Regions from separate parts of the Pelomonas candidula genome, predicted to be linked through region 2. Evidence: riboswitches for the same ligand, from Rfam matches in the RefSeq annotation. Region 2 holds a riboswitch; each other region holds the start of a gene.
The links. Region 2 has a riboswitch for cyclic di-GMP ahead of ACG04R_RS11820 (hypothetical protein). Riboswitches for the same ligand answer to the same signal wherever they lie in the genome.

Region 1 (10,138 bases), on a different contig from region 2:
CACGCCGGCGTCGGAGTTGGTGAGGATGGTCACGCCGATGCCGTACTCGGGCAGCCAGATCATGTTGGAGTGAAAGCCCAGCATGTCGCCGCCGTGCGAGGCGACGGTGATGCCGTACTGCGTGTCGACGATGAGGCCCATGCCGTATGTGATGTCCTCGCCGACCATGACCTGCGGCTTGTAGCGCTCGGCCCAGTTGGCCTCGCCGATCAGCGGGCGCCCCTCGGGCGTGCGGCCCTTGTTCAGTTCCATCAGCACGAAGCGGCTGAAGTCGTTGGGCGAGGTCCACACCGCCCCGGCCGGCCGGGCCGGGAGGATGGTGTAGTTCAGGTCCATGCTGGCGCGGCGCGTGCTGCCGTCGACGGCGTCGCCGTGCGGCATCGCGTGGTTGCCGCGCATGACCTTGGCGTAGTCGAAGGTGGTGTTCTTCATGCCCAGCGGGCCGAACAGCAGCTCCTGCATGGCCTCGTCGTAGGCGGCGCCGACTTCCTTGCCCGGCTTGAGCGCCGCGGCGGCGATGAAGCCACCGGCGCCCACCATCAGGTTGCTGTACTGGAAGACCTCGCCGAACTTGCTGGTCGGCTTCATCGTCGCGAGCTGGTCGAAGGTGGTCCGGGCCGGCGCCTTGCCGTCGGCAAAGATCCAGTCCAGGTCCTGCCGCGGCATGCCGGTGCAGGCGCAGACGAGGTGCCGGATCTGCACGCTCTTGGTCACGTCCGCGTCGGCGAGGCGGAAGCCCGGGTAGGCCTCGGCGGCGGGCTGGTCCCAGCGCAGCTTGCCGGCGTCCACGGCGCGGGCCAGCAGCGCCGTGGTCATCGCCTTGGTGTTGCTGGCGGCCATGAACAGCGTGTCGGCGTCCACCGGTGCGGGCTTGCCCAGCTCCCGCACGCCCAGGCCGCCGGCCCAGACGACCTGCCGGTCGCTGATGAAGCTCAGGCCCACGCCGGGCACGCCGAGCTGCTTCATGCCGTCGGCGACGAAGGCCTTGAGCTGCTCGACGCGCTCGGGCGTCAGCGGCCTGGCGGTGCGGCCGGCGAAGCTCTCGCGCTGATAGCCCTGTGGCCGCAGGCTGGCGAAGAACTTGCCGATGGGCGCGCCGCGCTTTTCCAGCGTCGCGTCGGCGGCCTGCAGAAGCAGCACGGACCAGGCCTTGCCGTCGCCGGTGCTGGAGCGCCTCACGATGGCCTGCAGCGTGAGCTTCTCGTTGGGCGAGGTCTCGTAGTCGAAGACCTGCTGGTCCACCCAGCCATTGCGGGCCGGCCGTGGCGTGGCCAGGCGCAGCGTGCGCTTGAAGCCGGGGTCGACGAGCTGCCAGGCCTGCGCGACGGCATCGGCCGCGTCCCTGGCGCCGGCGAGGTCGACGACGGTGATGGTCGCGTCGCCCTCGGGCGCGGTGAACGTCAGCAGGTTGCCGGTGCTGCTTGCCGTGAAGGCTTCCGGCGGCGAATAGCTGTGGCCGGCGGAAGTGGTGTCGGCGTTCGCGGCGAACGCAGCGGCGAGCAGTGCGGTGATCAGCAGGCGGCGCATGGGGGCTCCTTGATGAGGAGCCCGCATGCTAGGCGTGGTTTACGACGCGCTGATCTTCACCGCGACCGTGCCGGTCGTCGTATGGCCGAGGTTGTCCTTCAACGTGATGACGAGGTTGTAGGTGCCCGTCACCGGCTTGGCCCAGGCCAGAGCGATGGCGGTGCTGCTGGCCGACAGGCTCATGCCGCTGGCCGCACCGCTGATGCTGATGGACAGCGACGTGGCACCGGGAGCGCTGTAGCCGATGCTGGCGCTGAGCGCCTTGCCGGCCACGCCGCTGATGCTGGTGGTCGTCAGCTGGGGCCCCGCCGAGGTCGTGGTCGTCGTCGTGGACGTGGACGTGGATGTCGAGCTCGTGCTGGACGAGGTGGCCGCGCCCAGGCTGGTCAGCAGCGCGCTGACGTTGGGCGTGCCCCAGCCGGTGGGCGTGTCGTAGCCGGTCTTGGCCGTGCAGGTGGTGCAGCTGCCGTTGCTGCCGCTCGACACGTCCTTGAAGACGGTGGCGTAGGTCGTCGGCACGGCGCCGATCTGCTGGTAGATGGCCGCGTGCGGCTGGCCCAGCAAGGCCTTGGCCGAGGCGACGCGCACGGCGTTGGCCACGGCGAAGAGGCCGGCCCATTGCGGCGTGGACAGGCTGGTGCCGCCTGCGCTGACCCAGCGCACGGTGGTCGTGCCGGAGGCGATCAGCGCCACGTACTGGCCGGAGTTGGGGTCGGCGTTGAAGGCCACGTCGGCCACCGCGCGGCGCGCGTAGCCGCTGATGCTGCCGCTCTGGTAGCTGGGCAGCGCGACGTAGGCGCTGGTGCCACCGCCGGTGCCGGTCCAGGTCGTCTCGCTGCGCGAGCCGCTGCCGCTGTAGGTCAGCGTCGTGCCGCCCACGCCCACCACCTTGCTCGACACCGACGGCCAGGACACGGCCGCGCCGTTGTCGCCGGTGGCGGCCAGGTAGGTCATGCCGCTGGCGGAGAAGATGCTGTCGTAGCTGCCGACCCAGCTGCCCTCGGACGCGCCGAAGCTCATGGACACGACGCCCGTGCCCATTTTGTTGGCCAGCGCCACGCCGTTGGACAGGCTGGTCACGCCGGCGTCCGGTGCCTCGATGAGGACGATGCGGGCCAGCGGCGCGGTGGCGTGTGCCCATTGCACGTCGAGCGCGATCTCGGTGGCCCAGCCGCTGTCGTAGGCGGGCGCCGTGGCGGTGAGCGCGCCGGCCGTCGTGCTGTAGGCGATGACCAGCTCGCAGCCACTGCTGGACGCGGAGGCCAGCGGCAGCGTGGCGGTGGCCGCCAGCGTGCGAGAGGTGCAGGTGGGCAGGCCGAACTTGCTGTTGAAGGCGGCCAGCTCGGCGACGACGTTGGGGTCGTGCTTGGCGTTGACGATGTAGATGGTCTGGCCGGCGCCCAGCTGCGCGGCGGAGGCCGACAGCGCCGGCAGGCCGTACGCGGCGCGGATCTGCGCCGGCGTGTACGTGGTGACGGTCGTCGTCGTGGCCATCGGCGCGGCCTCGCCGCTGGCAGCGGCCAGCGCGGTGCGGCGCTGGGCGTAGTCGTCCAGCGCGGCGAGCGTCAGGCCCTTGGTGGCGATGCCTGCTGCGGCCTGCGTGCGGTGCGGCTCGGCGTCGGCGCCGATGTCGGCGGGCGGCTCCAGCTCGGCAGCGGCGATGTGGAAGCTGTGGCTGGCCTCGGCGCCGGCGGCCGGGTCGAGATCCACGCTGAGCGCGACGTCGGTGGTCGCCGCGCTGGCCTGCACCGTGGCCGTGGTGTCGGTGCTGCTCGCGCCGCCTCCGCAGGCGGTCAGTGCCGCGGCGGTCAGGAGGCTGAGGGTCCAGGTGAGACGGTTGCTGCGCATGGCCGGTGTCTTGCAGTGAAGAGGGCCACGCCGGACAAGACCTCAGGTCTTGGCGGCCCCGCTGCCATGGCACTTGCGTGATGCACGTGCTGTAGGCCGGAAGCTTTGCGTCCCCATCTTTCGACGGGTTTGCCCTCTGGGTTGGTAAACGGGTTCAGTCTAGGCGCCGGGTGGGGCTTCAGATGCAGGCCGCTGCGGCCGGCGCGTGACTTCTGCCGCGGTGCCTGGGCATGACTTTCGTTGCCATCCGTATCTGCAGTTTCGTTGCTTTGTGTCGCGCCTGAAATGCACGCGCTTTCATGCTGCGGTGCGCGTCTCGTGCAGCGCTGGTGGCGCTTCGTGCGTGTGCTGCGGCGGTTCGCCGCTCCGACGCGAGCCGACCGGCCGCGCGCCTCTAGAGTGCCGGCCATGCACAGCGCCAATCCCCTCGCCCACGGCAACCGCTTCCAGCGCGCCTACTACCGCTGGGCCCTCCCGTACTACGAACGCTACGGCCAACAGGACCCGGCGCTGCGCGAGCGCGTCGAGCTCATCGACATCCACCTGTACTCGCGCCGCGGCCTTGGCGCCTGGGTGGGCTGGCTGCTGGGTCTGGCCGGCACGGTGGCGTGGGTGCTCGGCAAGGGCGCGACCTGGGGCGCGGCGCTGGGCACCGGCATGCTGGTCTGGGTGCTGCTGAGCATCGGGCTGCTCATCATCTGGCTGAACCCGAAGCGCAGGCCTGGGCGGAACGGCTTCAGCATCGTCCGTTTTGTGCTGATCCTCGCCGTGATGGTGCTGGCCGTGGTCTGCGGGCGCGGCCTGCACGACGGCCAGCTCGACGGCGACCGCATGCTGGCGGCGCTGCGCGCCTCGACCCACACACTGCTGCCGATGGCCGCGGGCCTGGCGCTGCTGATGGCGGGCGTGGCGCGGGTCGGGCGGGCGGCGTACGAACAGCAGTTGTCGCGGCTGCAGCTGGTGGCCGAGCGCGATGCCGCCGCGCGCACCGCCGCCGAGGCCGACCTGCGACTGTTGCAGGCGCAGATCCACCCGCACTTCGTCTTCAACACGCTGGCCACGCTGCAGCACTGGGTGGACCGCCGCGACGAGCGCGCCGGCCCGCTGCTGCGCGAGCTGACGGGCTTCCTGCGCCGCAGCACCGAAATGCTGGGCCGCCCCACCGTACCGCTGGCCGATGAGGCGCTGGCTGTGCGCCACTACCTCGCCATCCTGGCCACGCGGCTGGATGGCCGCGTGCAGGGCGACGTCGACATCGCGCCGGGCCTGGCCGCCGAACCGGTGCCGCCGGGCCTGCTGCTGACGCTGGTGGAGAACGCCGTCGAGCATGGCCTGGAACCCAAGATCGGTGGCGGCCGCCTGACACTGGCGGGCGGCCGCGAGCCGGACGGCCGCTGGTGGCTGCGCGTCGACGACGACGGCCTCGGGCTGGCGGACGGCGCCGAAGACGACGTGGGCCTGGCCAACCTGCGTCAGCGGCTGCGCCACCACTTCGGCGAGCGCGCCCGCTTCACGCTGCAGCGCCGCGCCGAAGGCGGCGCACGCGCCGAGATCCTGATCCATCCCGAGACGACATGACCCGACTGCTGATCGCCGACGACGAACCTGCGCCCCGTGAACAACTGGCCGACGCGCTGACCCAGGCCTGGCCCGACGCGCGCATCGTGGCCCAGGCCGAGCACGGCGCCGACGCGTGGGACCAGTGGCTGGCCCATGAGCCCGACGTCTGCTTCCTCGACATCCGCATGCCCGGCCTGTCGGGCATCGACGTGGCACGGCGCATCGCCGGCCGCTGCCCGGTGGTGTTCGTCACGGCCCACGGCGACCACGCGTTGCAGGCCTTCGACGCCGGCGCGGTGGACTACCTCGTCAAGCCGCTGGAGCCGCAGCGGCTCGCGCAGACGGTGGCGCGGCTGCGCCAGAACCAGCAGCGTCCGGCGCCGGCCGGCGACGCGCTGCAGCAACTGCTCGCGCAGCTGGATGCCCGCCAGCGCCGCCCGGCCTGGCCCGACACGCTGCAGGCCGCCGTGGGCAAGGAGGTGAGGCTGATCCGCGTCGGTGACGTGATCTATTTCGAGTCCGACAGCCGCTACACGCGCGTCGTCTACGCCGAGGCGGGCGAGCAGCGCGAGGCCTTGCTGCGCACGCCGCTGAAGGACCTGCTGGCGCTGCTGGACCCGGCGCGCTTCCAGCAGGTGCACCGCTCCACCGTCGTCGCGTCCGCGCAGATCGCCAGCGCGCTGCGCGACGACGACGGCAACATGGCGCTGCGCCTGCGCGGCTCGCGCGACACGCTGACGGTGTCGCGGCCCTTCCAGGGCCTGTTCAAGGGACAGTGATCTCCACGGCGATGCCGCTCAGCACCGCGTTGCCCGACAGCGGGTCGCGCATCGCGTCGTCCAGCAGCGCGTTCATGTTGACGCCCGGCCGCTCGCGCGCCACGCCCAGCTGCACGCCGTCCAGGTCGTGCCCCCAGCCGTGCGGCAGGCTGACGACGCCGGGGCTCATGTCGGCGCTGCGCTCGACGCGCGCAATCAGCTCGCCAACGGCGCTCTTCACCTTGGCGAACTCGGCCAGGCCCAGCCGTTCGGCGTCGCCGGGGTTGACCAGCAGCGTGCAGCGGTCCGGCCCCTTGGCGAGCACGGGCAGGTTGTGCATCCAGCTGTTGCCGGAGCGCGTGTCGCGGCGGCCGATGAGGCTGAATTCGGGCGCCGGTGCGGCGCGCACCTCGGCGAGGTCGGCCAGGATGGACGGGGGCGCCAGTTCGATCTGGCCGCTGGGCGTGCGCAACACCTCGGGGATGCGGGATTGCAGCGCGCCCAGGTCCACGCCACCGCCCTCGACGGTGCTCGCCGCCTTGACCTTGGCGAGATTTAGTCCGTCGGGCTTGCGGCCGAACTGGTCGCCGTAGGGGCCCACGCGCAGCTGCAGGTCGATGAGCCGCTCGGGGCCGCGCCAGGGTTGCAGCGCGGCGAGGATGGCGGGCGTCTGGTCGCCGGCAAAGCGGTGCACGTCGGCCGCGATGGCTTCGTCGTCCAGTTGCTGCACGTCCACGCCCAGGCCGCGGCCTTCCAGCAGCGCGCACAGGCGCAGGATGGTCTGCCACTCCTGCGGCGTGCCGGCCGCGGCGTCGAACACCGGGCCGGAGAAGCGCGCGTGGTTGCGGTGGCTGAGCTGCGGGAAGGCGACGTCGAAGTGCAGGTCTTCCAGCGGCGAGAGGCCCGGCAGGATGACGTCGGCGTGGCGCGTCGTCTCGTTGACGTAGATGTCCAGGCTGAGCATGAAGTCCAGGCCTTCCAGCGCCTTCGCGATGCGCGGGCCGCCGGGGGCGGACAGCACCGGGTTGCTGGCGATGGTGATGAGGGCCTTGACCTGGCCTTCGCCGGGCGTTTCCATTTCTTCGGCCATGACGGTGATCGGCAGCTCGCCGAACACCTCCGGCGCGCCGGATACGCGGCTCCTGCGCCGGCCGGTCGTGATGCCCTTGCCACTGCCGGGCTTGCCCTGCGTGTTGGGCGCGAACGCCGCGGCCTTCGCGAACATCGCGCCGCCTTCGCGGTCGAGGTTGCCGGTCAGCACGTTGATGAGGTCGACCAGCCACGAGTTGACCGTGCCGAAGCGCGTCGTGCAGGTGCCGATGCGTCCGTAGACGGCGGCGCGCGGCGCGGCGGCCAGCTCGCGCGCGATGCGACGCTGCACGTCGGCCGGAATGCCGCACCCGGCGGCCGTGACCTCGGGCGGGAACGGCGCGACGGCCGCACGGGCGTCGTCGAGGCCGTTGACATGCTCGGCCAGCCGGCCCAGCTTGACGAGGCCTTCGGCGAACAGCGTGTGCGCGATGCCCAGCAGCAGCAGCGCGTCACCGCCAGGGCGCACGGGCAGGTGCTCGTCGGCCGCGGTGGCCGTCTCGCTGCGGCGCGGGTCGACGACGACGATGCGCCCGCCGCGCGCCCGCATGGCCTTGGCCTTGCCGCGGTAGTCGGGCACCGTCCACAAGCTGCCGTTGCTGATCATCGGGTTGCCGCCGAGGATGAGCAGGTAGTCGCAGCGCTCGATGTCGGGCAGCGGGATGCTGAGCCAGTGGCCGAACATCAGCCCGGCGCTGAGTTGCTTGGGCATCTGGTCCAGTGTGGACGCGCTCATGACGTTGCGCGAGGCCAGCGACTTCACGAGGCGCGGCGTGTAGGCCAGCAGGCTGACCTTGTGCGCAGCCGGGTTGCCGATGGTCAGCGCCACGGCGTCCGGCCCCTGCTCGCGATGGATGGGCAGCAGGCGGCGCTCGATCTCGGCGAAGGCTTCGTCCCACGTCGCCTCGACGAAGACGCCGTCGCGCTTGATCAGCGGCGTGCGCAGGCGGTCGGGGTCTTCGTGCAGGTCCTTCAGGCTCACGCCCTTGGGGCACAGGTAGCCGTGGCTGAACACGTCGTTGTCGGCGCCGCGGATGGCGATGACCTTGGCGCCGTCGGTCTTCACTTCCAGCCCGCAACAGGCCTCGCAGAGCGGGCAGATGCGGTAGTGGCTTGCGGGCATGGCGTCTCCTGGCGGCTTTTTGCAGCCGGCCAGCTTAGCCGTGGCGCCCAGGGCGGGCGCGTCACTCAGGCGACGGGGTCAGTCGCCGCGCAGCCCCATCTCGCCCATCTCGTCCAGCCAGCGGCCCACGCCGTCGGTGCCCAGCCCGTCCACGCCGCCTACCAGCGTCTCGTGGATGGGCGCGATGCCGACGAAGCCGAGGATGTTGCGCTCCAGCGAGCGCAGCGAATGCGCGCGGAAGATCCAGCGGTAGACCAGCGCCGGCATGCCCATCGTGACGACGACGCGGGCCGAACGACCGGTGAGCAACTTCTTGCCGAGCGGGTTGCCGGGCACCGGCTCGAACGCGAAGCCGCGCCGTGCGATCTGTTCCAGGAAGCCCTTCAGCAGCGCCGGCATGTCGCCCAGCCACAGCGGGAAGAAGAACACCAGATGCTCCGCCCAGTGGATGACCTCCTGCGCCGGCCGCAGCGAGGCAGGCACCTCGCCCTCCAGCCAGTCCTTCTGCGAGCGCAGCAGCGGGAAGTCCAGTTGCGCGACGTCGATGCGGCGCAGTTCGTGGCCCGCCTCACGCGCACCCTCGGCATAGGCTTCGGCCAGCGTGTGGCAGAGGTGTCCGCCAGCGGGATCGGGGTGGGCCTGGATGATGGCGATACGCGCGGGCATGGCTCCTCCTTGAGCGCGGCCATCGTCCCGCGGGCGACGCGGTGCCGCCTTGATGTCGGTCAATCTCGGCGGCGCGGGCCCGCTACCAGTTGCCGATGCTCGGGTTCTGGTAGCTGAACTCGTTGGGCACGTCCGCGGCGAGGTTGGTGTACGAGAACGACATGCTCAGCGCCAGCGAACTGACCTGGTGCCACCAGCCCAGCGGCAGGAAGAGGGTGTCGCCCGGCTCCAGCACGACGTCCAGCACCTGGGCGTCGCGCAGCAGCGGGTAGCGGGCGTAGTCCGGCGCATCGAGATCGATGGGGCTGTAGACGCCCATGCGGTTGTAGAGCAGCGGCGTCTGCAGCGGCGACACGAAGCGCCAGCGCTTGCGGCCCACGACCTGGGTGTGGAAGAGCATCAGCGTGTCGTGATGCAGCGGCGTGCGCGTGCCGGCGGGGCCGAACCAGAACGACGCCGCCGTGTGCAGCAGCGCCGGGTCGCAGATGGGCGGCATGCGGCCGATGTCCTGCAGCAGCGGCAGGAACTCGGGGCGGCGCAGCATCTCGTCGTTGGCCGTGAGGTAGTGGTCGTTGGTCGCGCCACCGCTGACGACGAGGTCGACGAACTCGGCCACCGTCATGCGCTGGCGCAGCTGGGTCTTGTTCTGCTCGAACAGCGCGTCGCCGTTGCGGCCCACCTGCACGTCGACGTCCAGGTGGCCGAAGCGCTCGCGCAGGTCGGCCGGCGACCAGCGCCGCAGCGCCGGCCAGTCCTCGGCCACGTCGGTCAGCACGACGGGCCTGCAGCCACGCACATAGCGCCCGATGAACTCGTCGCGCGACACGCCGCGGCGCTTCTCGATGACGCCGTAGCCCGGGTCGCCCTGCCACAGCTGCTGCAGGTTGCCGACCACGGATTCGAGCTTGCGCAGCAGCTGCTGGTGGCGGCGCGCGGCCAGGAAGACAGGGTCCTGCTCGATCTGCTCGATGGCGGCCATGCTCGTCGCCGGGTCCAGGCCGGACTTCTCCATCGTGTCGAGCATGGAGGCGGGCGAACAGTGCCAGAGCCGGTTGTCGGCCACCCAGCCCAGCCAGTCGGCCGGGAGATCGAGCAGGGCGGCGGGCCGCGGGCGGGGCGGAGGCTTCAGCGGGGGCAGCGGCATGGGCGGCGGTGGCGGCGGGCGGCGAGGCGGGGGTGAACGTTAGCGCCAACGGTAGGCCACCCGCGCGACATGCGCGTGAAGGTCAGCGGCGCGCCAGCCAGGCCTGCAACTGCCGCAGCACGGCCGCGTCGGTCTGCAGTGCGAGGTGGCCCAGGCCGGCGAAGACGGCGGTGTCGGTGAAGGCCAGCCGGCGCGTGGCCTCGCGGTGCTGGCCCAGCGCGCTGGCCACGGGTACGAGGCCGTCGCCCAGCCAGCGCGCGGGCGGGCCCGCAGGCTCCCGGGCCGTGGTGGCGGCCACCGCGTAGCAGGCCACGCCGTCGGGCAGCGGCAGGCGGCTGGCCCGGCCCGCGTCGGCTTCGAGCAGGCTGCCGTGCGCCAAGTCGCGGATGCCGGCACTGCGCCGCGCAGCCAGGGCCGCGAACG
Region 2 (10,138 bases):
CGACGAGGCCTTGCACGCTGCGGCTCTCCTCGACCATCTCGCGCACGGTGCCGGCCAGGCTCTCCAGCGAGTCGGCCTGTTCGATGGCGTCGGCGTAGCGGCCCACGCTGTTCTGGAAGCGGTCGGTGTGCTGGCCCAGCTCGCCCAGTTCGCTGAGCATGCGCTGGATCAGCCCCTTGAGCGCGTCGCGTGCCTTGGAGCGCTCGTCGCGCAGCGCGCGCTGGCGCTCGCGCGTGCCGCTCAGCAGTTCGGCCACGGTGCGCACGCCGCGGCCTGACAGGCCTTGCGACAGCGTCTGGTTCATCGCCTCGGCCTGGCCGCGTGCCCAGGAGTCGTCCTCGGCCAGGTCGACGAGGCTGCTGCTCAGCTCGCGGCACAGGCCGCCGAGTTCGTCGAAGAGATGGCGGCGGTGGTCCAGCAGGTGGCGGGCGCGCAGGCACAGCGCCGACATCTGCGCCGCGCGCTCGGGGCTGGCACCTTGGGCCTTGAGCTCGGCCTGGGCGGCATCGAGCTCGCGGATGAGCGCGTCGGCCGGCGTCGCCTCGGTCTGCGGCGAGCGCAGCGCATGGCGCACGGTGCCGTTGAGTTCCCCGCTGAGATCCTGCCAGGGGCCGAGGTCGACCGTCGGTACCGGCAGGCTGTCGCGCACCCCGGTGCGGCTCAGCTCGCCGAAGCCGCTGCTGTCGCGGAAGCCGGTGTCGGCGAACGCACTGTCGGCGAACAACTGGCTGGGCGTGCCGCCTTCGTCGTCGGTCTCGACCTCGCTGCCGTCACCGTCCTTGTCCCAACTGGCGATCAGCTGCGACAGCCGCTTGACGAGCTTGGACGCATCGTTGCGGCCCAGCTCCAGCACGCGGTTGATGCCGTCCTTCTTGCGCGCCAGCGTCCAGTGCCGGCCGCCGCGCTCCAGGCCGCGTACGAGGCGCTCGATGGCCTGGGCCAGCGCCTCGGCCTGGGCGGCCGGGCCGGCCACGTCCAGCAGTTTGTCGACCTGGCGCTGAAGTTCATCCAGCCGCTGCTCGCGCAGCGTGGTCTGCAGCTCCTGGCGCGTGGCGCCGGAGGGCAGGGCCAGGCTGATGAGCTTGGACATCAGCTGCTGCAGCCGCTCCGAGGCGGCGCCGTTGGCGGCCGACGGCGTGGCCTCGGTGCCCGCCTCGATGGCGTAGGCGCGGCTGTAGTTCTCGGGCGTGGGTTCGAGCCGCGCCTGGGCCAGGCGCTGGAGCGCAGCCTTGGCGAGCTGTGCCGGGGGCAGGGTGGAACGCATGGGTCAGTGCGGTTCGGCCACCCCGAGGCGCCGACGCCCCCGCTTGGGGGACAGGGCGCGGGGCGGGCGTGGGGGCTTCATGTTCAGCGCTGGCTGCCGCGGGCCGCGTCGTTGCCGCCGTCGGCCTGCGTGATCCAGGGGGCCTTGCGCGGCAGCACGGTCTGGGCGATCCAGCGCTCCAGCTCGTCCGGCGGGAGCGCCTTGCTGAACAGGAACCCCTGCATCAGCGAGCAGCCCAGCCGGTGCAGCACCTCCATCTGGCGCAGCGTCTCCACGCCCTCGGCGATGACGCGCAGGCCCAGCGCCCGCGCCAGCGCGATGATGGCCGTGACGACGGCGGAGCTCTGTGGCGTGATGCCCAGGTCGCGCACGAAGGTGCGGTCGATCTTGACCTCGGAGATGGGCAGCGTGGTCAGGTAGGCGAGGGACGAGTAGCCGGTGCCGAAGTCGTCGATGGAGATCTCGACGCCGACTTCGTTGAGGCGATGCAGAGACGGGATGACGTTCTGCAGGTCCTTCATCAGGTTGTTTTCGGTGATCTCGAGCTGGATGGACCGGTGCGGCACGCCGTAGGCGCTGACGCACTGGTGGATGTGCTCGACGAGATCGGTGCGTTCGAACAGGCGGCTGGGCAGGTTCACGGCGATGGAGTCGGCGAAGCCGAACTGCAGCGACCACAGCTTGGCCTGGCGGGCGGCTTCCTTCAGGGCCCACTCGGACAGCGGCACGATGAGGCCGGTTTCCTCGGCCAGCGGGATGAAGTCGGCCGGCGGCACCAGCACGTTGCCGCGCTGCCAGCGCATCAGTGCCTCGGCGCCCACCATGCGGGCGGCGCGCACGTCGATCTTGGGCTGGTAGTGCAGCACGATCTCGTTGCGCTCCAGCGCCTTGTGCAGCGCGCTCTCCAGTTCCAGCTTCTGCTTGCCGTGGCCGGCCAGCTGCGGCGAGTAGATGGCCGAGGCGTTGCGGCCCTGGCTCTTGACGGCGTACATCGCGACGTCGGAGTTGCGCAGCAGGTCGGCCATGCTCTGGCCGTCGCGCGGATAGATGGCGATGCCGACGCTGGCCGTGACGAAGCACTCCTGGCCGCCGACGAAGATGGGTTCGCGCAGCGCGTCCAGCACGCGGTCGGCTACGCGCTCGGCGTCGCGTTCGTCCGCCACCTCGGGCAGCAGCGCGACGAACTCGTCGCCGCCCAGCCGGCCCACGGCCTCCAGGCCGCGGTGGCTGCGGTTGCCCAGGCCTTCGAGCACGCCTTCCATGATCTGGTCGGAATGACGCACGCAGCTGCGCAGGCGCCGGCCGACCTCGATCAGCAACTCATCGCCGGCCGCATGGCCCAGCGTGTCGTTGATGACCTTGAAGCGGTCCAGGTCGATCAGCAGCAGGCCGACCTCGTGGCCGCCGCGGCGTGCGCTCTCGATGGCGCGCTCGACGCGCCAGATCAGCTGGCGGCGGTTGGGCAGGCCGGTGAGGGCGTCGAAGTGCGCCAGCTGGCGGATGCGGTCCTCGGCCTGGCGGCGGTCGGTCACGTCCTGCAGGATGCCGGTGTAGCCGCTGACGCCGCCCTGCTCGTTGAACTCGGGCTCGGCCTCGATGTGGACGACGCGCTGGCGGCCGTCGGGCAGCGTCAGCGGCAGGTCGGTGATGAGGACGGAGGTGTGGGCGACGACGTCGCGCAGCAGGCGCAGGAAGACGTGGCGGTCGTCGGCCGGCACCATGCGCATGACGCTGATGAAGTCCAGCCGGTCCTGCGGGCCGCGGCCGAAGACGCGCAGGCCCTCGGCCGAAATCGTGAAGCTGCCGGCCACGTCGCGCCGCCACTCGAAGCTGCCCATGCGCGCCAGGTCCTGGGCGCGGGCCAGCTTGGCCTTGCTGCGCTCCAGCTCGTGGCGCGTGCGCGAGCTGCGCAGCAGGTAGCGCAGCCGGCCGTCCAGCAGGCTCCACTGCGGCGACTTGACGAAGAAGTCAGTGGCACCAGCCTGGTAGGCGCGGTTGATGGAGGCCTCGTCGTCCAGGCCGGTCAGCATCAGTACCGGCAGGGACTCGAAGCCGGGCGTGGCACGCAGCAGCGAGCAGGTCTCGAAGCCATCCAGCTCGGGCATCAGCGCGTCCAGCACGACGACATCGGGCGCGCGCACGGACAGCTGGGCCAGGGCTTCGCTGCCACTGGCCGCCTCGGTCACCTCGAAGCCGCGCTCGCGCAGCGCCGCGGCGGTCAGCAGCAGGTTGACCTCGTCGTCGTCGACCAGCAGCACGCGGGGGCGCGGCGGCAGATCGTCGAGGGCTTGACCGGTGGGCAGCATGAGGCTGGGTGTCAAAGCAGCGCGGCCAGGGCCGCGCGCACCTGTTGGATGTCGTTGAGCATAGCGTCCAACTGTTCGGGGAGACCCTCGCGGCGACCCTCGCGGGCCTGCGTTTCGATGTCCGCGCAACGTGCCGACAGCACCATGGCACCCAGGCTTGCGGACGAAGACTTCAGCGTGTGGCTGACGTGGCGCACGATGGTCAGGTCGAGGGCGTCGCCCTCGCGGGCGCGGTCCAGCTCGGGCAGCAGGCGGTCCAGCGAGCTCGAAAAGGCCGCCACGACGCGCTCCAGCAGCTTGTTGCTGCCGCTCGGGTCGAGCTCGCGCAGGCGCTTGATCGCCTCGGGATCGAGCAGGGCGGCGGGAGTGGAAGCGGTCATGGATGGGCGGCGCACGGCATCCCCGCAAATGTAGCTTGGGCAGGTAGGGGGGCCAACGCGAAGAAATGCACAGATTCGGCGCTGTGCACACCCTCGTGCATATGCACGTGGGGACGCGGAAGCGCTGCCTACAATGATCTGCATGAACAGCCTCAGCGACGACAGCGCGCCATCGCGCCGCCTGGAGCGGCGACTGCCGATGCGGCTGCTGGTCCTGGGACTGGCCGGGGCCGTGCTGCTGATGCTGCTGCTCGGCATGCTGGCCGTGCTGGCCCTGATGCGGGTCTTGGGCGGCGAGGTGGGGCTCGCCCACGCTGCTCTGGTGCTGACGGCGTTCTTCACCGGAGTCCTGGTGCTCGTCGCCGCCGCGCTGGGCTGGCATGCCGGCGTGCGGCTGACACGTCAGCGCCTGTCCGAGCCGCTGCGCGACGCGCGCCAGCAGTTGCTGATGCAGGCGCAGCTGCAGCGCGACTGGCAGTGGGCCACCGACGCCACGCACCGCCTCGTGCGCTGGCAGGCGCCGCAGGGCGCGCCGGCGTCCAGCTGGGTCGGCGCCGGTGCCAGCACGCAGCTGCTGTGGGAGCGCTTCGCACCCGCCGAGCCCACCGCCCAGCTGCGCGAGCGGCTGGATGCCCACCAGCCCATCTCCGAGCTGCAGCTGGCCGCCGCCGACGGCGACGCGCGCTGGTGCCTGCGCGGCCTGCCCTGCATCGACTCGCAAGGTCATTTCACCGGCTACGTCGGCACCGCGAGGCCGCCTGACAGCGTCCAGGCGCCTGCGCCGGCCCTCGCGCCCGTTCAACCCGACCTGACCTCCGAGCATGAGTCCTTCAGCTACACCGTCTCGCACGACCTGCGCGCGCCGCTGCGCGTCGTCGAGGGCTTCGCCCGCATCCTGAAGGAAGACTACGGCGGCCGGCTGGATCGCGTCGGCAACGACCACCTCGACCGCGTCATGAGCGCCGCCGCGCGCATGAACAGCATGATCGACGCGCTGCTGTCGCTGAGCCAGCTGTCCACGCGACCGCTGGCATGCCAGCCGGTCAACCTGTCGCAGCAGGCCGGTTACGTGATGGAAGAGCTGCGCCGCTCGGCCCCGCTGCGTGAGCTGGAGCTGGACATCGAGCCGGGCCTGACCGTGCAGGGTGACCCGACGCTGCTGCGCATGGTGCTGGAGAACCTGCTGGGCAACGCCTGGAAGTACAGCGCCAAGGTGGACTGCACGCGCATCCGCTTCGGCAGCGCGGAGCAGGGTGGGCGCAGGATCTTCGTCGTGTCGGACAACGGCGCCGGCTTCGACATGCGCTTTGCCGAGCGGCTGTTCGGCGTCTTCCAGCGCCTGCACAGTGCCAGCGACTTCCAGGGCACGGGCGTGGGCCTGGCCCTGGTGCGCCGCATCGTGCGCCGGCATGGGGGAGACATCTGGGCGGAGTCCGCGGTCGGCGAGGGCTCGCGCTTCTACTTCACGCTGGGCTGATTGCAGGCCGGGTGTGCGAAATGCACGCCGGGTGGCCCGTGGGTGCGGCAACAATTCGTAACGGCACACCCGAGCGAAAGCCGGGGTCGCAAAGCCTCCGGTCTACGGCCCACCAACGGTGAATGGCCACGATAGCGGGGCCGCCTCATCGCCCGCCATGGCGCGATGGGCGGCCGGCACGCCTTTGCGCCTGCAGGCTGGCTGATCCCGCGCTCGCATTGGTGTCCTCCGTCGGTCTTTGACCCTGTTTCCGTCCTGCCCCTGGTCGAGCCGCGCTTGCGCGCGCGATCGATGGGTCGGTGCGTGCGGGCGCCAGCCGACGGGTCTCCAGACCAGCACCTGATGAGGAAATAGTGATGCGCCAGATTTTTGCCACCCTTGCCGCCGCCATGGTGATCGGCTTTCATGGGGGCACCCATGCCCAGGCAGTGGACGAGGATGCACTGATCGAGAAGATGCGCAGCGGCATGGCCCAGCGAGGGCAGACGATGAGTCCGGAACAGGAACTCACCATGCGGCTGAAGATCCGCGAAACCATGGCACGCATGCAGAACCTGGGCAACGGCGGCGGTCTGGCTGCCCCCCTGATGGCTCCCGGCGTATCCCCGATGGCGGCGCCCATGCCTGCAGCTGCGCCGCCGTCGGTGCGTGGCACCGCGGAACTGGCCCAGCAGATCGCCGCGCTGCCCGCGCCGCAGGCCGTGCAGTTCGAGCCGCGCAAGGACGGCTTTGTCGTCAACGGTCAACTGATGGTGGACCCGGAAGGCAAGGTCGGGCGCGCGGCGGTGGACCCGCTCACGGGCGACTTCGCCTACCTGGTGCAGCGCATGGATGGCAGCCAGGTGCTCAAGCGTGGGCGCGGGACAGCGGCGCCGCTGACCGTGGGGCAGGTCAGCGCCCGGCCGGGCCAGTGGATGGTGCAGACGGTCGACGGCCAGACGTTGGCGGGCGACGGGCTGGTGCTCAGCTCCCAGGGCGCCTTGGTGCTGCGCGCAGCCAGCGCCTTCGAGTTCCGGCCTGGGCAGCCGTTGCGCACCATCGCCATCCCGGCGGGCTGGACGCCCGTGCCGCTGCAGCGTGGTGACGTGGCGAGCACGCGCACGCTGCTGCTGGAGAAGGACACCTCCGGCCAGCCGGCCAAGGACAGCCTGGTTGGCAGCGTGACGGGCCTGTTCAGTCTGGCCAAGCGCGTCGTGGGCGCCGAGGAGCCGAACGACTATGCGCTGTTCCATCTGGACAGCGGCATGCTCACGCCGTTGACGATGTCGCTCGACGACAAGCAGGTGACCCGCTACAGCGACTGCCGCCGCCAGAACGCCGTGGTGAACCGGTGCAACAACGCCACCTCGTATGAATCGCTGTGGAACCCCGATGGCTCGCCCAACAACTTCCACTATTTCTGGCAGGCTCAGTGGTTCAACACGCCGGCGGGGCCCGTGGCCGTGGTGCGCCAGGGTTCGACCAAGGAGGTCCGGCTGTTCGATCTCACCACCGGCAAGCAGGTCGTGGCGTTCCGCCGTCCCATGGGCATTGCCAGGCACAGCGCGGAGCTGACACCCGAAGGCAAGCTGCGCGTCACGGCTCAACTGGCCTTCACCAGCTACACGCTGGAGGATGCCCGTGCGCTGCTGGATCAATCGCCTGACCAGCGCGGCGTGGCGGTGGAAGGCACCATCATCGCGGGCCAGTCGGAAGGGGCTGCACCGGTCTCCAAGCCCGCGGGCGGCTGAGACCGTCGCGGGTGGCACAGGCGCGGGCCGCGCCGGCGCCTTCAGCCGGCCCGCTGCCCGGGCCGGGCCAGCAGCTCGATCGCATCGACGATGCGCCGCGCCTGCTCGGGCAGGCTGTGGCCATCGGCCGAGGCCAGGCTCATCAGGCGGGCCAGCGCCTCGTCACGCGGCAGCGAGTAGCGGTGCATCAGCACGCCGACGGCCAGGGCCGTGGCGTCGAGCGTGGGCAGTTCGGAGGGGGGCTCGAAGGCCTCGTTCCGCTCAACCGGGGCGGGCGGGAGCGCAGTGGCTGGTGCCGCCGAGCGCGCGAATGCGGCCTCCACGGCGGGCACGATCTGCGAGATGTCCAGCGGCTTGACGAGGTAGGCGACCGCGCCCAGCTCCTTGACCTTGGCGACCGTCGCCTCGTCGGCAAAGGCCGACAGGAACATGAACGGCGTCTGCAGGAACTCGCGCAGGTAGGCGGCCACGTCGAAGCCGGTCAGCCCCTCCATGCGGATGTCCAGCAGGGCCAGCTCGGGGCGGTGCTCGCGGGCGAGCAGGATGGCGTCGTCGCCGTTGTCGGCGTCGATGACCTCGAAGCCGGCCTGCGTGAGCCCGTAGCTCAGCGTTGCCAACACCAGTCGGTCGTCATCGACGACCAGGATCTTGCCCTTGCTCACCGCGCCCCTCGTTCGACCAATCAAGAACTTGGTTTTATGGCCGGATTGTGAACCACGCTTGGCGGAATCAATTCCAGCCGGCAAACGACGTCACCGCCCTGCTGTTCCAGGCTGAGGATGGCGCTGCGCCGCGGCAGCAGCGCGCGCACCAGGCCCAGGCCCGACACGCCGCTCTTCACGTTCTGCAGCAGGAAGCCTTCCGGCAGGCGGCCCGGGTTGACGATCTCGACGACGACGCCGGTCGTGTCGCAGATGAGCTGGCAGCGCACCTGGGCGTCGTGGCCATGCTTCAGTGCGTTGCCCAGCAGCTCGTTCAGGCTCAATGCGATCGGGATGGCCTCGGCCTCGGGCAGGCACCAGTCGTCCATCAGCGCGCCACCCTCGGCGGCCGTCGTGATGACGCGGCCCTGCATGCGCTGCACGGAGCCGACGATGGCGTCGAACACACGCTTGAGCACCAGCGGGCCGGTGGCGCCTACCTGCAGGCCGTAGACCTGCGCGATGGCCTGCACCTGGCCGACGGCCTCCTTCAGCACCGGCGCCACCTCGGGCCGGCGCTGGGCGATCTGCTGCAGCAGGCCGGCCACGCCCTGCAGGTTGTTCTTGATGCGGTGATGCACCTCGCGCACCAGCAGCTCGCGTTGCGAGATGGCGGCCTGCAGCCGGGCCTGCTCGGCGGCGCGCTGCTCGGTCACGTCGCTGGCGACCAGCAGTAGCAGCTCGGGCGTGTCACCGCTGCCGGCCAGGTGCAGCAGGCGGGCGTCCCAGATGCGCGTCGTGTTGCCCGTCGGCACGTGGTATTCGCGCTGTACGACGGTCTGGGACTCAAGCGCCTCGCGCATGTCGGCAACGACCTGCGAGCCCTGGTCGTCGCCAAAGAGCAGCGACGGCGTGCCGCCCAGCAGTGCCGTCTCGGGGCGGCCGGCCAGTGTCGCGGCGGCGTGGTTGAGCTTGACGATGCGCAAGCTCTGCGCCTCGTGCAGCGTGATGGCCAGCGGCGCGCCTTCGATGATGCGGGCCAGCGAGGCCTGCGCCAGCCGGCTCTGCGCCTCGGCCTGGCGGCGGCGGTCGATGTCCAGCAGCGCGTAGGTGGTCTGCTGGGTGACGCCATCCGGGCCGGTTTCGCGCGGCGTCTGCACCGCGTTGCCGATGACCCAGAACTCGCGCCCGTCGCGGCCGCGCAGCTTGCATTCGAAGACGTCGCTGCCCGGCTCGGCGTGGAAGGCGTGGTCGTCGTCCTCCGGCGCCAGCACGCCCATGGGCTGGCCCAGCACATCCTCCAGCTCGCAGCCGAACATGCGCCGCGCCGAGCGGTTCATCCACTCGATGCCGTCGGGGCCGACCGTGACGATGCCCACCAGCACGGAGTCCAGCACCGCGCGCTCGCTCTCGGCGCGCAGCAGCAGCGCGTTCTCGGCCTGGGCCTGGGCCGTCACGTCCAGCGTGACCACCGACGTGGAGCGCCGCCCGCCGGCCAGCAGGCCCGGGGCCACGCGGGTCAGCAGCCAGCGGCGGCCCAGCTCCGGGTGGCGCACGGCGTAGCGCACCTCGACGGCGTCGCCCTTCTTCAGCGCGCGCTGCAGCCGCTCGAACTCGGGCAGCGACGCCGGCTCGACGATCTCGCGGTTGATGCCCTGCAGCGACGCGACCGACTGCTTGGCGCCGACCTTGAACGGCGAGCCCTTGCGGTGGGCCTTGACCCAGCCAGCCTCGGGCTGGAAGGTGGCCAGGCCCACGGCCGCGGTGTCCATCAGCGCGTCCAGCTGCTGATGGGCGAGGTCGCGTTCGTGCTCGGTGCTGTGGTCCTCCAGCTGCGCCAGCAGCAGCGCGCGACCCGCCTGGCGCCACAGCCGCAGCCGCGCCCGCAGCCAGCGGTGGCGCCCTTGCGGGTCGACGAATTCGGCTTCGGTGACCAGCGGTGGGTCCGGCTGGCGCTGCGCCGTCAGCGCCGGCAGCGGCGCGCCATGGTGCCAGCCCAGCAGCGCCTGCAGCAGGTCGGGCAGGTCGTTGAGGTGGCGGGGCGCGCCGGGGCACAGCGCGTCGAAGGCGCTATTGCGGCGCAGCAGCGCGCCGCTACCGGCGTCGGCCAGCGCGGCGGGCTGGGGCGACAGGGCCAGCCATTCCACCAGCGGAGGTTCGCCGGCATCGGCCGCGCTCAGGCGCGCGTGCAGCAGCCAGTTCGGGCGGTCGCGCAGCAGGTGCAGCGTCGCGCGCTGGCCGTCGGCAAGCTTGAGCGGCGGGGCCGGCGGCGCGGCGCGGCCGGTGTCGATGGCCTGGGTGGCATCGTGCAGCCAGGCCTCCAGCCGGGCGCCCGCTGCC
Region 3 (10,138 bases), on a different contig from region 2:
ACAAGGCGTTCGCCAGGCATGGGATGCCCACTGGGCATCCCAAGTCCGGGCTCACTCCCGCCGAGCGGGAGCGAGCTTGCTTGGGGCGGCCCCGCGCGGCGCTCATGCCCCAAGCTGGTCGAGGTCCAGGCCGTCGATCTCGATGACCTTGAGCGCGTGGCTGTCGCCGCTCACGACGACCTCGGCGCGGCCGATGGCGGTGCCGTTGACCTTGAGCGTCAGCGGCGCGCCGGCCAGCGTGTCGAGCTCGACCACGCTGTCGGGTTCCAGCTGGGCCAGGTCGTGCAGCGAGATGCGGGCTTCGCCGACCTCCAGCGTCAGCGTGACCGAGATCTTGCGCATCAGCGCCGGCATGTCGCGGCGCGGTGCGCGCGTTTCGGGAGCAGGCTCGGCCGCCACGTCGATCATGTCGATCAAGCCGTCCATCGTGTCGAGGTCGTTCATTGCGGGATCACTCCAGGTCTTGGAAAGAGGTCAGGCACAACTGGCCCTGGTGCTCGGCCACCTGCGCGTGGAAGAGCGCGGCGCCCTCGACACGCACGGTGGCCTGCTCCAGGTGCACGGGGATCAGCGACCCTGGCTTCAGGGCCAGCACGGCCTCCAGCGGGAGGCGCTGCTCGAGCAGCTGCGCCTTCAGCAGCAGCGGCAGGCGCTTGCCCAGCGAGGGCGTGGCGCCGGCCTTGCGGATGCCACGGGTGCCGCGCAAGGCCGCGGCCAACGCACGCAGCACGACGTCGATGACGCCGCCATCGATGACCAGCTTGACGGTGGTCGGCTCGAGATCGGGCGCGCAGAGATCCAGGCTGAGCAACCAGGCGCCGGCCGGCATGCGCGGCAGCGACACGGGCACCCAGGCCCCCAGCGGCTGCAATGGCGCCATGCCTTGCGCGGGCGCTTCCGTGCCCTGTGCCAGTTGGCCCAGCGCGCGCAGGCAGCGCTCGGCCAGGCTGCGGGCCAGCGAATGGCGCAGGCGGTCCTCGGTGGCCGTCTCGGCGGGAGCATCTGCCACCGTCTTCAGTCCCAGCCGCTGCGCCAGCATGTGCAGCACCAGGCCGCGCTCGATCAGGCAGGCCAGCGGCTCCCGCGCCTCGGGCGTCTGCAGCCAGCGCCCGGGGGTCGGCGGCTCCGCGCCGCCGTCGAAGGGCGTGACGCGCGCGGCCACGATGTCGTAGGACGTCTGGTAGCGGAGGTTCCAGTGCTGCTGCAGTGCCTGGTTCAGCGCTTGGCGCAGTTCCTCGGCAACCCGGGGCAGCAGATGGGTGGGACGGCCGAGGCTGCGGCTGTCCAGCCGCTGCAGCGGCGAGGTCGTGGCGCGCGGCTGGGCGCCGGCGCGAACGGTGCGGGTGTTGGACATGGAGGCTGGGGCCGAACCACAGCCCGGCGTGCCGGGGGGCTTGGCAAGGTGGTGTTGAATACCTGAACCACCGGGCTGAATCCCGTGTGGCCGATCGTTCCCGATAACGGATCTAGATTTTATGTGCGCGATTTAATTTCTGCACGCCGGCGTCCGCCTAAAACCCCTGGAGGGCAGGACCGGCGGCAAAAAATCACAGCAAACCTGGAGGGTATCCGGGCCGCCAGGGCAATTAACCCCACGCCTCGGGCGGAGATTTCAAATCACGGCAAAAAGGGCTGTTTTTCGAACAGCACAAGGGGGAGCGACCCCCGTCGAGCGTGAACCAGTTCACACTCTGGATGTTTCAGCTCGTCAGTTTTCTTACCGTATGCCGTCAAAAACGGACTGCTGCGCTACAGTTCGGGGCATCAGGGCACACCCGTGCGAAAGCCGGGGTCGCAAAGCCTCCGGTCTACAGCCGGCCTCCGGGCCGGCCACGATAGCGGGGTTGCCAGACCTGAGTCTGCGGTGCATGTGACGCATGCACCACTGGCTACTCATGCCTAGCCGGGCCGCCTCGCGCGGCCTGTTGCGACCTGCCGGCTGCTCGCCGATCGTGCCCCCGTGCAACACAGGGAGCATTTCATGTTCAGGTTCTTCTCGACCTCCTAGACCGCCTGGTCTGCGCTCGCGACATCTCGATTCGCGGCGCGCTCTGCCATTTTCAATTCCAAACATCCCGCCGGCCCGGATACCAATTCCTCGGGTCAGGGCATCGTTTTGTCTTGAATATATTCCCGAGCCACGCCCGCACTTTAATACTCGGGCCGGTCGGCAGAGCCTATTTCGAGCGTTATTGATATTCGTTGATGGCAGGCATACCTGCCGACACGAAGGATTCCGCTCGCCTGAACGATTCATGATGACGGAGTTATGGACATGGACGCGATGGTTACTGGCATGAATATGGAAAGCCACGGGCTGGCCGCCCTTGGCCGTGATTTGCAGGGCGTCCAGCAGGAGGCCGAGCAGATTGCCGCCGCTGCCGACGCCGGCAGTGCCCAGGCCGGCGCACACGGCTTCGAGCAGATGCTGCGCCGCGTCGACGCTCAGGGCCACGACGCCCAGGCGCGCATGCAGTCCGTCGAGCGCGGCGAGAGCGACGACCTCGTGGGCGCCATGCTCTCCAGCCAGCAGGCCAACCTGTCCTTCCAGATGCTCATGCAGGTGCGCAACAAGGTGATGGGCGCCATGGACGACCTCTTCAAGCTGCAGTTCTGAGCCCTCCATGCAGACCCTTCCTTCCACGCGAACCACCGAGGCCAGACTGCTGCCGGCGCCGGACTGGCGCCAGCGCGCCGCCGAGCTCTGGCGCGGCCGGCCCAGCCTGACGGGCGACTGGGTCCGCAAGGCCTGGCCGGTGATCGGCCTGGCACTGCTGGGCACGCTGGTCGTCGCGCTGCTGCTGTGGCGCGACCAGGCCAACTACAAGCCGCTGTACGGCGCCCACGAGCAGATTCCCACCGCCGACGTGCTGCCCGTGCTCGATGCCGAGCACGTGCCCTACCGCCTGCATCCCGACAGCGGCCAGGTGCTGGTGCCGGACGGCCAGCTGGGCCGCGCGCGCATGCTGCTGGCCAGCAAGGGCGTGGTTGCCCGGCTGCCGGCCGGCCTGGAACTGCTGGACCACAACGACCCGCTCGGCGTGAGCCAGTTCGTGCAGGACGTGCGCTTCCGCCGCGGCCTCGAAGGCGAACTCGCGCAGAGCATGATGGCCATCGACGCCGTGGCCGCCGCGCGCGTGCACCTCGCGCTGGCCAAGTCGAGCGCCTTCGTCGTCAGCAGCGCGGACAAGAACTCCGCGTCGGTCGTGCTGACGCTCAAGCCGGGCCGCCAGCTCTCCAACGAACAGATCGCTGCCGCCATCCAGCTCGTCTCGGGCAGCGTGGCCGGCCTGGACCCGCAGCGCGTCAGCCTGGTGGATCAGCAGGGCCATCTGCTCTCGGCCCGCGTGGACCTGAGCGAGGGCTTCGACGCCGCCGCCGCCAACGAACCGCAGCGGCGCGTCCAGGACGAGGTGCGCGCCAACGTGCGCGAGCTGCTCGCCCCCGTGCTCGGCGACCAGAACTACCGCCTCAGCGTCACGGCCGAGATCAACAACGACCGTGTGCAGGAGACCCGCGAGCAATACGGCAACGCGCCCAAGGTCACCAGCGAGGCCATGCGCGACGAGCAGGACCGCCAGGCCCTGGCCCTGGGCGTGCCCGGCTCGCTGAGCAACCGCCCGGTCAGCGAAGCGGCCACGGCCGCCTCGGGCGCGCAGGACGGCGGCGCCACCAACCGCCGGAACGCCTCCACCCGCCAGTACGCCTACGACCGCAACATCACCCAGGTGAAGAAGAGCCGCGGCCGCCTGGAGCGCCTCAACGTGGCCGTGCTGCTCAACGACGCAGCCGCACCCGCCGGCGCCCCGAAATGGACGCCCGAGCAGATCGCAGGCATCGAGCGCGTGCTGCGCAGCGGCCTGGGCATCGACGCCGACCGCGGCGACAAGCTGACGTTGTCGGCCATGAGCTTCCCCAAGCCGCCCGTGCCGCCGCAGTGGTGGGAGGAGCACGACACCTGGATCGACGTCGGTGGCTGGGCCGCCTACGGCCTGGCCCTGCTGCTGGGCTACCTGCTGATCGCCCGCCCGGTGCTGCGCATGGCGCAGCAGGCCGTGGCGCCGCGCCCGGCCGCCACGCCGCGCGCCGCGGAGGCCGCGCCGACCACGCTGCAGACGGCCGAGCCCGCGCTGGCCGCCGCCTCCGAGGCCCAGCCCGCCGTGGCAGGCCCGCGCACGGCCGTGACGCCGCTGCTGGAGAACTACGAACTGCCGCCGCCGGGCTCGCCCGTCGACGTGCTGGTGGACCACCTGAAGGTGCTGGCGGGCAAGGAGCCCGAGCGGGTGGCGGAAGTCGTCAAGCAATGGGTGCAGAGGAAAAATGGCCGAAGCGACTGATTTCATGCTGCCGACCAGCGCAGCCTCGTTGAGCCCCGTCGAGCGCGCGGCCATCGTGCTGCTGTGCATGGGCGAGGAACCCGCCGCCGCCGTGCTGCGCTGCCTCGCGCGCGACGAGCTGCTGGGCGTCACCCAGGTGATGTCGCGGCTGTCCGGCATCAAGGTGGACTGGGTCAAGACCTCGCTGCAGCAGTTCTTCGACGACTACCGCGAGCAGAGCGGCGTGCACGGCGCCTCGCGCAGCTACCTCAAGCGCTCGCTGGACCTGGCCCTGGGCGGCGAGATCGCGAGCAGCGTGCTCAACAGCATCTACGGCGACGCCATCCGTCCCAAGATGCAGCGCCTGCAATGGGCCTCGCCCAAGTGGCTGGCCGAGCAGATCTCGCGCGAGCACCAGCGCATGCAGGCCGTGTTCCTGGCCTTCCTGCCCAGCAGCATGGCCGGTGCCGTGATCGAGGCCCTGCCCGAGTTCCTGCGCGATGTCGTGCTGCTGGAGATGGCCCGCCTGAGCGAGGTCGACGCCGAGTTGCTGCACGAGCTCGACGACATGGTCGAGCGCTGCATCGCCGGCCTGGGCCAGCAGGGCGCCAGTGTGGAAGGCGTGCGCCAGGTCGCCGAGATCCTCAACCGCATGCCCGGCCAGCGCCAGCAGATGGTCGAACTGCTGCGCGCCCACGACCCCGAGGTCGTCGGCGAGATCGAGGTCAGCATGTACGAGTTCTTCATGCTCTCGCGTCAGAGCGAGGCCACGCTGCTGCGCCTGGTCGAGGACGTCGCGCTCGAGGTCTGGGCCGTGGCGCTCAAGGGTGCCGAAGCGCCGGTGCGCGACGCCATCCTCGCCGTCATGCCGCGCCGCCAGGCCCAGGCCTTCGAGGACCTGATGCGCCGCGGCGGGCCCATGCCCAAGAGCCGCGTCGAGCAGGCTCGCGCCGAGATCATCGCCCGCCTCAAGGCCCTGGCCGACGCCGGCGAGATCCAGGTCCAGCTGTTCGCCGAGGCCTCCGTCGAATGAGCACGACGCGGCCTCATCGCTTTCCGCCGCTGCTGCAGCTGCGCCAGGGCCACGAGCGCGTCGCCGGCCTGGCCGGTGCGCAGCTGCAGGCCGCGCTCGCCGACGGCTTCCAGGAAGGCATGGGCAAGGGCTACGCCGAGGGTCACGCCAGCGGCCTGGCCGCCGGCCAGGAGGAAGCGCGCCGCATCGCCGAGGAGCAGGGCTTCCAGCAGGGCTGGGAACGCGCGCGCGCCGATGCCGGCGAGCGGTTCGCCGGCCCGCTGGCCGCCGTCGAGGACCTGCAGCGGCAACTGCGCCAACTGCAGGACGACTACCAGAACGCGCTGCGCCGCGAGGTCGTGGACCTGGTCGAGCGCGTGGCCCGCCAGGTCATCCGCGCCGAACTGACGCTGCGCCCGACCCAGTTGCTGGCCCTGGTGGACGAGACCCTCGCCGCCATGCCGGCCGTGCCGCGCGAACAGGTGCGCGTGCACCTGCACCCCGAAGACCTGCAGCGCCTGGAAGAGCTGGCACCCGAGCGTGCCCGCGAATGGCGGCTGCAGGCCGACGCCCAGCTCCAGCCTGGCGAATGCCGCGTGCTGGCCGGCTCGCGCGAGGCCGACGCCGGCTGCGCGCAGCGCCTGGACGCCTGCATGCGCCAGGTGCGCGAACAGCTGCACGAGCCGGCCGCACCCGCGCTCCAGCCGGAGGCCGCCTGATGCTCTCCAACGCCCTGCGCCGCGTGGCCCTGGACGAGGTGCCCGTCGCCACGCCCACCGGGCGGCTGCAGGCCGTCACGGGCCTGCTGCTCGAAGTGAGCGGCTGCGCGCTGCGCATCGGCCAGCGCTGCCTCATCGAGCGAGTCGGCGAGGACGGCGCGGGCGACTGGATCTCCGCGCAGGTGGTGGGCTTCCGCGACCCGGTGGCCTACGTCATGCCGTTCAAGAAGCCCGAGGGCCTGGTGCCCGGCGCCCGCGTGCTGCCGGCGAACGAGCGCGCACCGCTGATGATCGGCCCCGAGTGGCTGGGCCGCGTGGTCAACGGCCTAGGCGAACCCATCGACGACCTCGGCCGCCTGGGCGGCGAGCACCTGCTGCCGGCCACGCCACCGCGCGTGAACCCGCTGCGCAAGCAGAACGTGCACGAGCCGCTGGACGTGGGCGTGCGCGTCATCAACGGCCTGCTCACCCTCGGCCGCGGCCAGCGCGTGGGCCTGATGGCCGGCTCCGGCGTCGGCAAGAGCGTGCTGCTGGGCCTGATCACGCGCAACACGGTGGCCGACGTCATCGTCGTCGGCCTGATCGGCGAGCGCGGACGCGAGGTGCGCGAGTTCATCGAGATGTCGCTGGGCCGCGAAGGCCTGGCCCGCTCGGTCGTCGTCGTGGCGCCGGCCGACGAGTCGCCGCTGATGCGCCAGCGCGCCACCGAGCTGTGCCACAGCATCGCCGCCCACTACCGCGACCAGGGCCAGCACGTGCTGCTGCTGGTGGACTCGCTCACACGCTACGCCATGGCCCGCCGCGAGGTGGCCCTGGCCCTGGGCGAGCCGCCGGCCACGCGCGGCTACCCGCCCTCGGTGTTCTCGCAGCTGCCCGAGCTGGTGGAGAGCGCCGGCAACGGCGAAGGCCCCGGCAGCATGAGCGCCATCTACACCGTGCTGGCCGAGGGCGACGACCAGCAGGACCCGGTCGTCGACACGGCTCGCGCCATCCTGGACGGGCACATCGTGCTGTCGCGCGCGCTGGCCGAGCGCGGCCACTACCCGGCCATCGACGTGGCCCAGTCCATCAGCCGCTGCATGAGCCTGGTAGCCGGCCGCGAGCAGCAGGAGTCGGCCCGCCGCTTCAAGCAGCTGCTGGCGCGCTACGAGCAGGTGCGCGAGCTCATGCCGCTGGGCGCCTACGTGCCCGGCGCCGACCCGGCGGTGGACCGCGCGGTGGAGCTCTGGCCACGCATGGAAGCCTTCCTGCACCAGGGCACGCGCGAGAGCGCGCCGCTGCAAGGCTGCCTGCAACAGCTGCGGGAGCTGACGTCATGAGCCGGCAGCTGCACGCCAACCTCGACCAGCTGCACGCGCTGCGCGAGCGCTCGCGCGACCAGGCCCAGCAACGGCTGGCCGAGCAACAGCGCCTGTGCGAACGCATCGCGGGCACGGTGAGCCGGCTCGAGATGCTGGCCGACAGCGCCGCGCCGGCGCCGGCCGACGGCCGCCTCACCGCGACGCTGCTGGCCAACCACGCGGCCTACAAGGACCGCGTGCTGGACCTGGCCCGCAGCCAGCGCCAGGCCCTGGCCAACGGCCAGGCCGCTGCGGCCACCGCCCGGGCCGAGCTGATGGCCGAGGTGCGCCGCGAAGCCGCACTGGCCCAGGCCCGCGACCAGGTCGGCGAACGCCTGGCCCGGGACGCACGGCGCCAGGAGCAGAAGGCCCAGGACGCCGTGGCCGCGCAAAGCTGGCAACGAGGAGGCCGCGCATGAACTGCCTCCGATTTAAGCAATCGCCGGCGCGGGTCGCCCTGAGCTGTGGAGAACCCTCTCCACGAGCCGAAAGGAACGCCCCATGAGCCTGAGCACCACCAGCTTCGACCCCGTCACCACCGCCACCAGCCTGGCGCAGGCCTCGGTGCAGAACATGCAGCAGCTGCTCAACACGCGCAGCCAGGCCGTGCAGAGCACCAACACGGCGCTCAGCGGCCTGCAGTCGGCGCTGAGCAGCTTCAGCACCGCAATGAGCGGGCTGTCCAGCCTGCCGGGCCAGAGCGTCACCGCGTACAGCGCCACGCTGAGCGACAGCACCGTCGCCACGGCCAAGGCCAGCAGCACGGCCGTGCCGGGCAGCTACGCCATCAGCGTGGCCCAGATCGCGACGCAGCACTCGATCGCCTTCGCCAACATCCCCAACACCATCGTGCCGTCGCCGCCGCAGCCGGGCTCGACGATCACCATCACCTTCGCCAACGGCAAGACCGCCACCGTCACGCTCAGCGCGGCCGGCGGCAGCATGGGCGCGGGCGACATCGCGCGCGCCATCAACCAGCAGGCCGGCGGCCAGGCCACGGCCAACGTCGTGTCCGGCACCGACGCGGGCGGCAACCCGGTGACGCAGCTGACGCTGACCTCCGGCACCAGCGGCGCGCAGGGCGGCATCGCGTCGATCAGCTACACGGACGGCAGCGGCGCCACGACGGCCGGCGAACTCGTGCCGGGCGTGTCCTTCGCCAGCGCCACGCAGCTGACACCCGCGCTGGATGCCGAGGCCACGATCAACGGCGTCTACGTCAAGCAGGGCAGCAACACCGTGACGGCCATCCCCGGCGTGACGCTGACGCTCACGGCCGCCCAGGCAGCCAGCGCCGCACCGGCCACGCTGACCGTGGCCCGCGACAACAGCGCCACTGCCGGCCAGGTGCAGAACTTCGTCAACGCCTACAACACGCTGAAGAAGTCGCTGGACAACCTGACCGCCATCGGCAGCGACGGCACGGCCACCGGCGCCTTCGCCAACGACGCCGGCGTGCGCAGCCTGCAGGACAAGCTCACCAGCCTGCTGCGCCAGAACTATGGCGGCTCGACGCTGTTCAAGCTGGGCGTCAGCGCCGACCGCAAGGGCACGCTGAGCCTGGACAGCGACAAGCTCAAGCAGGCGCTGGATGCCAGCCCGACGGCGCTGGACGACGTGCTCGGCAACGCCAGCCTGTCCGCGCCCAGCGGCCTGCTCGGCGCGCTCAGCGGCCTGGCCCAGCGCTGGACCAACGCGACCAGCGGCCAGATCCAGCAGCGCCAGCTGTCGCAGCAGCAGATCGGCAAGCTCATCGCCGACCAGCAGGCGCAGCTGACCGATCAATACAACAACGCCTACTCCCGCTATCTGGACCAGTTCACGCGCCTGCAGGCCGTGCAGACGCAGATGTCCCAAACCAGCAGCATGTTCGACGCGCTGAAATCTTCCTGATGACATGAGCTACGACGCCTACCAGAGCTATCAGAGCACGCATCTCAACGCCCAGACCGCCCAGGCCTCTCCGGTCCAGCTCGTGCTGGTGCTGATGGACGGCCTGCTCGACGAGCTGGCCCGCACCCGCGCCCACATCGAGGCGCGCCGCTACGAGATGAAGGCCAGGAGCCTGGAGAAGTGCGTCGGCATCATCAACGGCATGTCCAGCGCGCTGGACATGGACCGGGGCGGCGAGGTCGTGCAGAACCTCGCCCGCCTCTACGACTACTGCGCCCGGCGCCTGTTCACGTCCGGCATCGAGATGGATGTCGGGCCGCTGGACGAGGTCACCCGGCTGATGTCGCAGATCCGTGGCGGCTGGCAAGGCGTGCAGGCCCGCCATGGATAAGTCCCCGCTCAACGCCAGCAGCGTCGCGCAGCTGATCGGCATGGGCAGCTGCCTGCGCGAAGCCGCGCGCGCGCGCAACTGGTCCGCGCTGATGCGCCTGGACGCCGAGGTCGCCTCGCTGCTCGACGGATTCGACCCCGGCCTTTGCAAGCCCACCGAACTGGCGGCCTGGAAGCAGCTGTGCACCGCCCACGAGAACGCCCTGCTGGATTGCCAGCGGGAAGTCCGGCGCCTGGACCAGGCCCTGGAGCAGATGCGCCAGCACCGCGAAGGCTGGCAGGCCTATGCCGGCTCGCAGGACTGGATGCCCGAGGAGCGCGCCGCATGAAGCCGCTTGCCGCCCGCCCCCTGGCGATGCCTCCCCTGGCCATGTCACCCGCCGCCGCAGGCGCGACGCCCGTCGCCGCGCCCTCCGGCGTCACGGCCGCACCGCGCTTCGTGCTGACGGCGCCGGCGCCCGACGCCGC

Region 1: it holds a riboswitch for cyclic di-GMP, as region 2 does, so the genes downstream of both, ACG04R_RS15630 (S53 family peptidase) here and ACG04R_RS11820 (hypothetical protein) in region 2, are expected to answer to the same signal.
Region 3: it holds a riboswitch for cyclic di-GMP, as region 2 does, so the genes downstream of both, fliE (flagellar hook-basal body complex protein FliE) here and ACG04R_RS11820 (hypothetical protein) in region 2, are expected to answer to the same signal.

What each region holds. Positions count from the first base shown of each region.
Region 1 covers NZ_JBIGIC010000007.1:176,528-186,665, forward strand. Annotated here, with positions in the region: gene ACG04R_RS15625 (serine hydrolase domain-containing protein) at 1-1,527, opposite strand, end outside; gene ACG04R_RS15630 (S53 family peptidase) at 1,567-3,375, opposite strand; cyclic di-GMP riboswitch class I at 3,424-3,519, opposite strand; gene ACG04R_RS15635 (sensor histidine kinase) at 3,661-4,953, shown strand; gene ACG04R_RS15640 (LytR/AlgR family response regulator transcription factor) at 4,950-5,714, shown strand; gene ACG04R_RS15645 (molybdopterin-dependent oxidoreductase) at 5,701-7,905, opposite strand; gene ACG04R_RS15650 (NAD(P)H-dependent oxidoreductase) at 7,984-8,571, opposite strand; gene ACG04R_RS15655 (cupin-like domain-containing protein) at 8,654-9,715, opposite strand; gene ACG04R_RS15660 (alpha/beta hydrolase) at 9,798-10,138, opposite strand, start outside.
Region 2 covers NZ_JBIGIC010000005.1:145,373-155,510, reverse strand. Annotated here, with positions in the region: gene ACG04R_RS11840 (GGDEF domain-containing protein) at 1-1,264, opposite strand, end outside; gene ACG04R_RS11835 (putative bifunctional diguanylate cyclase/phosphodiesterase) at 1,348-3,570, opposite strand; gene ACG04R_RS11830 (Hpt domain-containing protein) at 3,582-3,950, opposite strand; gene ACG04R_RS11825 (sensor histidine kinase) at 4,093-5,427, shown strand; cyclic di-GMP riboswitch class I at 5,480-5,575, shown strand; gene ACG04R_RS11820 (hypothetical protein) at 5,784-7,157, shown strand; gene ACG04R_RS11815 (response regulator) at 7,199-7,819, opposite strand; gene ACG04R_RS11810 (PAS domain-containing sensor histidine kinase) at 7,840-10,138, opposite strand, start outside.
Region 3 covers NZ_JBIGIC010000010.1:249,558-259,695, reverse strand. Annotated here, with positions in the region: gene ACG04R_RS20080 (FliM/FliN family flagellar motor switch protein) at 103-444, opposite strand; gene ACG04R_RS20075 (FliM/FliN family flagellar motor switch protein) at 452-1,354, opposite strand; cyclic di-GMP riboswitch class I at 1,759-1,852, shown strand; gene fliE (flagellar hook-basal body complex protein FliE) at 2,303-2,617, shown strand; gene fliF (flagellar basal-body MS-ring/collar protein FliF) at 2,625-4,337, shown strand; gene ACG04R_RS20060 (FliG C-terminal domain-containing protein) at 4,342-5,349, shown strand; gene fliH (flagellar assembly protein FliH) at 5,346-6,047, shown strand; gene fliI (flagellar protein export ATPase FliI) at 6,047-7,366, shown strand; gene ACG04R_RS20045 (hypothetical protein) at 7,363-7,806, shown strand; gene fliD (flagellar filament capping protein FliD) at 7,889-9,280, shown strand; gene fliS (flagellar export chaperone FliS) at 9,285-9,671, shown strand; gene ACG04R_RS20030 (hypothetical protein) at 9,664-9,999, shown strand; gene ACG04R_RS20025 (flagellar hook-length control protein FliK) at 9,996-10,138, shown strand, end outside.